DNA from 3 places in the Bradyrhizobium sp. TM239 genome. Region 2 is predicted to be linked to each of the others. Evidence: predicted binding sites of a transcription regulator. Region 2 holds the regulator's gene; each other region holds the start of a gene.
What was found. Region 2 encodes LexA, which represses DNA repair genes until DNA is damaged. Its sites were predicted from a motif close to TGTTCNNNNTGTGTTCNG; they were not measured.
Positions count from the first base shown of each region.

Region 1: the regulator LexA is predicted to act here: its motif matches at 1,192-1,209, upstream of ruvC (crossover junction endodeoxyribonuclease RuvC).
Region 3: the regulator LexA is predicted to act here: its motif matches at 1,190-1,207, upstream of AABA84_RS24495 (PA0069 family radical SAM protein).

Region 1 covers NZ_BTIR01000028.1:30,967-33,233, reverse strand. The annotation lists gene AABA84_RS33535 (methyl-accepting chemotaxis protein) at 1-72, opposite strand, end outside; gene AABA84_RS33530 (YebC/PmpR family DNA-binding transcriptional regulator) at 282-1,028, shown strand; gene ruvC (crossover junction endodeoxyribonuclease RuvC) at 1,240-1,767, shown strand; gene ruvA (Holliday junction branch migration protein RuvA) at 1,985-2,267, shown strand, end outside.
Region 2 covers NZ_BTIR01000024.1:79,494-81,760, forward strand. The annotation lists gene lexA (transcriptional repressor LexA) at 443-1,144, opposite strand; gene AABA84_RS31600 (molybdopterin molybdotransferase MoeA) at 1,321-2,267, opposite strand, start outside.
Region 3 covers NZ_BTIR01000014.1:98,475-100,741, reverse strand. The annotation lists gene AABA84_RS24500 (phosphoketolase family protein) at 1-1,018, opposite strand, end outside; gene AABA84_RS24495 (PA0069 family radical SAM protein) at 1,229-2,267, shown strand, end outside.

The sequences.
Region 1 (2,267 bases), on a different contig from region 2:
CGGCGCGGCCTCTGCGGCTGCCACCGGCGCGGCCACATCCGGCAGACGCTTCCGAAATAGTCCGAATGCCATCAGGTCTCTCTTGTCGGGGGACGGTCGGAGGTTATTTTCGCAGGCTGGAATGAAGTCAGGGTTAACGATGCATCACCTCTAGGCAGGGACCCGTACGGTGTTACCTTAAAGTATCCGAGACCCTTTCATTCCGGTGGGTTGGCGGCCTATAAGGCCGCGTTTCCCACCCTCATTGGCGTACGATTCCAAGAGATCCCGAGAGACCACGCATGGCCGGACATTCCCAATTCAAGAACATCATGCACCGCAAGGGGCGGCAGGATGCGCAGAAGTCGAAGCTGTTCGGCAAGCTGGCGCGGGAAATCACCGTCGCGGCCAAGTTGGGCACGCCCGACCCCAACATGAACCCCCGCCTGCGCGCCGCCATCATCGCGGCGCGTCAGGAGAACATGCCGAAGGACAATATCGAGCGCGCCGTCAAGAAGGCGCTCGGCAATGAGGGCGAGAACTATGACGAGATCCGCTACGAGGGCTATGGCCCCGGCGGCGTCGCCGTCATCGTCGAGGCGCTGACCGACAACCGCAACCGCGCCGCCTCCGACATCCGCTCCTTCTTCACCAAATCGGGCGGCAATCTCGGCGAAACCGGCTCGGTGTCCTTCATGTTCGACCGCACCGGCATCATCGAATACGACCGCAGCGTCGCCGATGACGATGCTGTGCTCGATGCCGCGATCGAGGCCGGCGCCGACGATGTCGTCTCCGGCGAAGCCGGCCACGAGATCTACGCCTCGACCGAGGGCTATCGCGACGTCGCCAAGGCGCTGGAAGCCAAGTTCGGCGAGCCGCGCAAGGCCGCGCTGATCTGGAAGCCGCAGAATACGGTCGCGGTCGACGACGAGACCGGCGAGAAGCTGCTCAAGCTGATGGATTTGCTGAACGAGCACGACGACGTCCAGCACGTCTACGCCAATTTCGAGGTGTCGGACGCGCTGGTCGCGAAGATGGGCGGGTGAAGTCCACCGTGTCCCGGACGCGCTGCAGCGTGAAACGCTGCTGCGCAGAGCCGGGACCCATCGTTCTCTGGGGATCGGCGACAACTAGGCCCCGGTTCAGCGCCGCACCGCTTTGCGCTGCGTCGCGCCCGGGGCGCGAGACCGCCACTTCCCCTGTTACTTCCGTTCTGTTTCTGTTTCGCTCCTGGCGGCCAGCCGCTATCACTGGCCCATGACTGCGCTCCCGATTCGTGGCCCCGTTCGCATCATCGGCATCGACCCCGGCTTGCGCCGTACCGGCTGGGGCGTGATCGAGGCTGAGGGCAATCGTCTCATCTATGTGGCCTGCGGCTCGGTGGAACCGCCGAACGACCTGCCGCTGTCGAGCCGGCTGCTGGCGATCCATGAAGGGCTCGCGGCCGTGCTCTCGAACCATCAGCCGATGGAAGCCGCGGTCGAGCAGACCTTCGTCAACAAGGACGGCGTCGCGACGCTGAAGCTCGGTCAGGCCCGCGGCGTCGCCATGCTGGCGCCCGCGATGTTCGGTATCTCGGTCGCCGAATACGCGCCGAACCAGGTGAAGAAGACGGTGGTCGGCGCCGGTCACGCCGAGAAGGCCCAGATCGCGATGATGCTGAAGATTCTTCTGCCCAAGGCCGATCCGCCATCAGCCGACGCCGCCGACGCGCTCGCCATCGCTATCACCCACGCCCATCACCGCCAAAGCACCGCGCTCAGGCTGAAGGTGGCGGGGTTATGAGCTGCACACTCGAACAGCTCCCTCCCCCCTTGTGGGGGAGGGCTGGGGAGGGGGGTAGCCGCAGCGACGGTGTTGCCGTCGTTGACGAGCCGGGCACGCCGTCCTCGCGCCCTCGAGAGAATCCCCGTGTGGCACCCCCCTCCCTGACCCTCCCCCACAAGGGGGGAGGGAACGCACCGATATTGCCGCGCGTCCTTCAAGCAGTGGGTGCGCAGCGATGATCGGCAAGCTCAAGGGCCTGATCGATTCCTACGGCGAGGATTATGTGCTCCTCGACGTCGGCGGCGTCGGCTATCAGGTGCACTGCTCGGCCCGCACGCTGCAGCATCTGCCGTCGCCCGGCGAGGCGGCCGTGCTGTCGATCGAGACCTATGTCCGCGAAGATCAAATAAAACTGTTCGGCTTCCGCACCGACCAGGAGCGCGAATGGTTTCGCCTGCTCCAGACCGTGCAGGGCGTCGGCGCAAAAGTCGCGCTCGCCGTGCTTGGCACGCTGGCGC
Region 2 (2,267 bases):
TCCGAATTCGATAGGAACAAAGCCGGCCTCCGTGCATTTGGGAGGCGCGCATCAAACGACCGGCGAGAGACCCGCCTGTATCGCCAACTCGGCTGCGATGGCTACGCGACTGCATTGCGGTCGTCGCGCGCTCGCGGCCGTGTCCTGGCCGACATGGCGATGCGATTTCGCGACAACGGCTTGCGATGCTGAGGAGCCATCAGCGTTGCTGCGGCTGCGCTCAAACGATCTGGCGCATTGGGCTGTCCCCCTCGAACTCGAAAGGCCGCGAAGCGATGTTGCTTCGCAGCGGCCTGCCGAGGATGTCGCGAAAGGAGGAGGGGGCCGGATAATCTGTGCAGAACCAGAAAGACTATCCAGCCGGAGCGGACCATCATCCGCTCCAATCTCTGATCGGCGACGCCGATCGAAGGCGCGCGCGAGGCGCCGAGTACTTCCGGTATCAGTACTTGCGGTAAAGCCCGATCAGCTTGCCCTGAATCTTCACGCGGTTCGGCGGCAGGATGCGCACCTCGTAAGCGGCATTGGCGGGCTCCAGCGCGATCGAGGCGCCGCGGCGACGGAAGCGCTTGAGCGTGGCTTCCTCGTCGTCGATCAGCGCCACAACGATATCGCCGGTATCGGCGCTCTCGTTGCGCTGGATCAGCGCCATGTCGCCGTCGAGGATGCCGGCCTCGACCATGGAATCGCCGCGCACTTCGAGCGCGTAATGCTCGCCGGAGCCGAGCATGTCGGGCGGCACGCTGATGGTGTGGCTGCGGGTCTGCAATGCCTCGATCGGGGTGCCGGCCGCGATGCGGCCCATCACCGGCACCGCCACGGGCCGCTCGCCCTCGTCTGCGGACGGGCTGGAGCTCGCGCGTACCTTGCCGAGATTGCCTTCGATGACGCTTGGCGTGAAGCCGCGTCGGTTGCCGGCGGCAGCCTGGAGCTCGGGCAGCTTGATCACTTCGATGGCCCGGGCGCGGTTGGGCAGGCGGCGGATGAAGCCGCGCTCCTCGAGCGCGGTGATCAGGCGATGGATGCCCGATTTCGAGCGCAGGTCGAGCGCATCCTTCATCTCGTCGAAGGACGGCGGCACGCCGCTTTCCTTCAAGCGTTCGCTGATGAACCGCAGAAGCTCGTATTGTTTGCGCGTTAACATCTCGACCAAAGTCCCCCGGTTGATGTCGTTCGATTCCGAGACGATGAATTCAGCGATAAGCCGCTGCATGCTCGAAACAAATCATGAACGGACACTATATGTTCGATATGTGTTCCGCAACTGCTTAATTTACCGTGAACAGAACGAAACTCACGGAATGCGTGTGGCCGCGCAGTTCAGACGGGGAGCCTTAGCATCTCGCAGGGGCTGCCGGCCTCGGCCTTCGGCGCAAACGGTGCGCGCACGAGAAGTACCTGTGCTGCAGCAAGATTCGCAAGCAGAGAGGAGTCTTGATGGCTGACGGGAAGGGCGACGAGGGTGCCGTCGTCGCGCAGCTCCAGGCGCGCGCGCAGATAGTCTTCGCGCTGGTCGTTGGCGCCGAGATCGCGGCCCAGTACGGCGCGCTCGCGATGATGATGAACAACCGAACGGCCCGACAGCGCCCGAATCAGCGGCACCATGAACAGGAACGCGCACACGTAGGACGATACGGGATTGCCGGGCAGGCCGATGACGCCCATCGCCCCTAGCCGTCCGTGCATCATCGGCTTGCCGGGCCGCATCGCGATCTTCCAGAACGCCATCGCGATGCCTTCGTCCTTGAGCGCCTGCTGGACCAGATCGTGGTCGCCGACCGATGCGCCCCCGGTCGTGATCAGGATGTCGGCGCCGCTTTCGCGCGCGCGGCGGATGCCGGCGGTGGTGGCCTCCAGCGTATCGGCGGCAACACCGAGGTCGATGGTCTCGGCGCCCTCGCTGCGGGCGAGCGCGTGCAGGGCGTAGCCGTTGGAATAGACGATCTGGCCGTGCCCGGGCGTGGTGCCCGGCATCACCAGTTCGTCGCCAGTGGCAAGGATCGCGACCCTCGGGCGGCGGCAAACGGCGAGATGCGGGTGATTCATGCCGGCGGCGAGGGCGAGATCGCGCTCTGTCAGACGGGTTCCCTTGCGCAGGAGGACGTCACCCTCGCGGAAATCGACGCCGGCGGGGCGGATGTGGCGACCCACGATCGCGGCTTCCTTGATCGTTATTTGCTTGCCTTCGGCGATCGTGTCCTCCTGGATCACGACTGCATCCGCGCCGTCGGGAACGACACCGCCAGTGAAGATCCGCACCGCTTCGC
Region 3 (2,267 bases), on a different contig from region 2:
ACAGCTTTTCGGGCTCGTAGCTGCGCATCCAGTCTTCGAGCACTTTGAGGTGCGCCGGGTTCTCGCGACAGCCCGCCACCGGGACCTGATGCGCGCGCCAAAAACCCTCGACCTTCTTGCCATCGACCTCCTTCGGGCCGGTCCAGCCCTTCGGGCTGCGCAGCACGATCATCGGCCAACGCGGCCGCTCGACTGCCTTGCGTCCGTCGCGGGCGTGCTGCTGGATCGAGCGGATGCTGGCGAGCGCGACGTCGAGCGCATCCGCCATGGCCTGGTGCATCAATTTGGGATCGTCGCCCTCGACGAACAGCGGCTCGTGGCCGAACCCGCGGAAGAGATCGCGGATCTCGCTGTCGGGCATCCGCCCGAGCACGGTCGGGTTGGCGATCTTGTAGCCATTCAGATGCAGGATCGGCAGCACCGCGCCGTCATGGGTGGGGTTCACGAACTTGTTGGAGTGCCAGGACGCAGCTAACGGGCCGGTCTCGGCCTCGCCGTCGCCGACGACGCAGGCGACGATCAGATCGGGGTTGTCCAGCGCCGCGCCATAGGCGTGCACCAGCGCGTAGCCGAGTTCGCCGCCCTCGTGGATCGAGCCCGGCGTTTCCGGCGCCGCGTGGCTCGGAATGCCGCCGGGAAACGAGAACTGCCTGAACAGCTTGCGCATGCCGTCCGCATCGCGCGCGATGTCGGGATAGATCTCGCTGTAGCTGCCTTCCAGATAGGTATTGGCGACCATGCCCGGCCCGCCATGGCCGGGGCCGCAGACATAGAGCACGCTGATATCGAGCGCGCGGATGACGCGGTTGAGATGGGCGTAGATGAAGTTCAGGCCCGGCGTCGTGCCCCAATGGCCGAGCAAACGCGGCTTGATGTGCTCGGCCCGCAAGGGCTCGCGCAGCAGCGGATTGTCGAGCAGGTAGATTTGCCCGACGGAGAGGTAGTTCGCGGCGCGCCAGTAGCGGTCGAGGAGGTCGAGGTTGCTGCTTGCCGCGGCCGATTGTTGTTGATTTGTCATGTTCCTGCTGACCTTCACCCGGCGATCGTCACCAACATTGTTCCGCGACGATCGATCCCTGGCCGGCATCAAACGAAATCATTGCGACGGGCATGTTGCGTGAGGTCAAAAGACCGCGCCCGAAATTTGGGCGGCTACTTTGCATGGGGTTGTTTTCCCATTTTTTGTTTACGTTCTTGATTTGTTCCTTTTGCGTGCTATCTTGGCTTCATGAGTCCAGCAGCATCCTCTCATGCTCTCAAACACCCGCCGGTCAAGGCGCCCTCCGAGCCGGCGGGTGTGGACTCTGACTTTCCCGAGCTGGGCGTCGCCATCGACCGCGCGCGCAGGCGAGGGCGGGGCGCACAGTCGAATGCCAGCGGCCGCTATGAGGCCGAGGCGCGCGTCGCCTTCGACGACGGCTGGCAGAGCCTGGAAGAGCTGCCGCCGTTCACGACCAGTGTCGGGGTCGACACCTCACGCAAGGTGATCACCCGCAACGATTCCCCCGATATCGGCTTCGACCGCTCGATCAATCCCTATCGCGGCTGCGAGCATGGCTGCGTCTACTGCTTCGCACGGCCGACCCATGCCTATCTCGGCCTGTCGCCGGGGCTCGACTTCGAGGCAAAACTGTTCGTGAAGCCCGAGGCGCCGGCGCTGCTGGAGAAAGAGCTCGCCGCGACCGGCTATGAGCCGCGGATGATCGCGATCGGCACCAACACCGACCCCTATCAGCCGATCGAGCGCGAGCGCAAAATCATGCGCGGCATCCTCGAGGTTCTCGAGCGTGCCGGCCATCCCGTCGGCATCGTCACCAAATCGGCGCTGGTGGTGCGCGACATCGACATTCTCGCGCGGATGGCCAAGCGCAACCTCGCCAAGGTCGCGATCTCGGTCACCTCGCTCGATCCGAAGCTGGCGCGCAGCATGGAGCCGCGCGCCTCGACGCCGCCGAAGCGGCTGGAGGCGCTGAAGCAGCTCTCGGACGCCGGCATTCCCACCACCGTGATGGTCGCGCCCGTAATCCCCGCGCTGAACGATTCCGAGATCGAGCGCATCCTCGATGCCGCCGCCCATGCCGGCGTCAAGGAAGCCTCCTACGTGCTGCTGCGGCTGCCGCTGGAGGTGCGGGATCTCTTCCGCGAATGGCTGATGGCGAATTATCCGGACCGCTATCGCCACGTCTTCACGCTGATCCGCGACATGCGCGGCGGCCGCGACTACGACGCGAAATGGGGCGAGCGGATGAAGGGCACTGGACCGATGG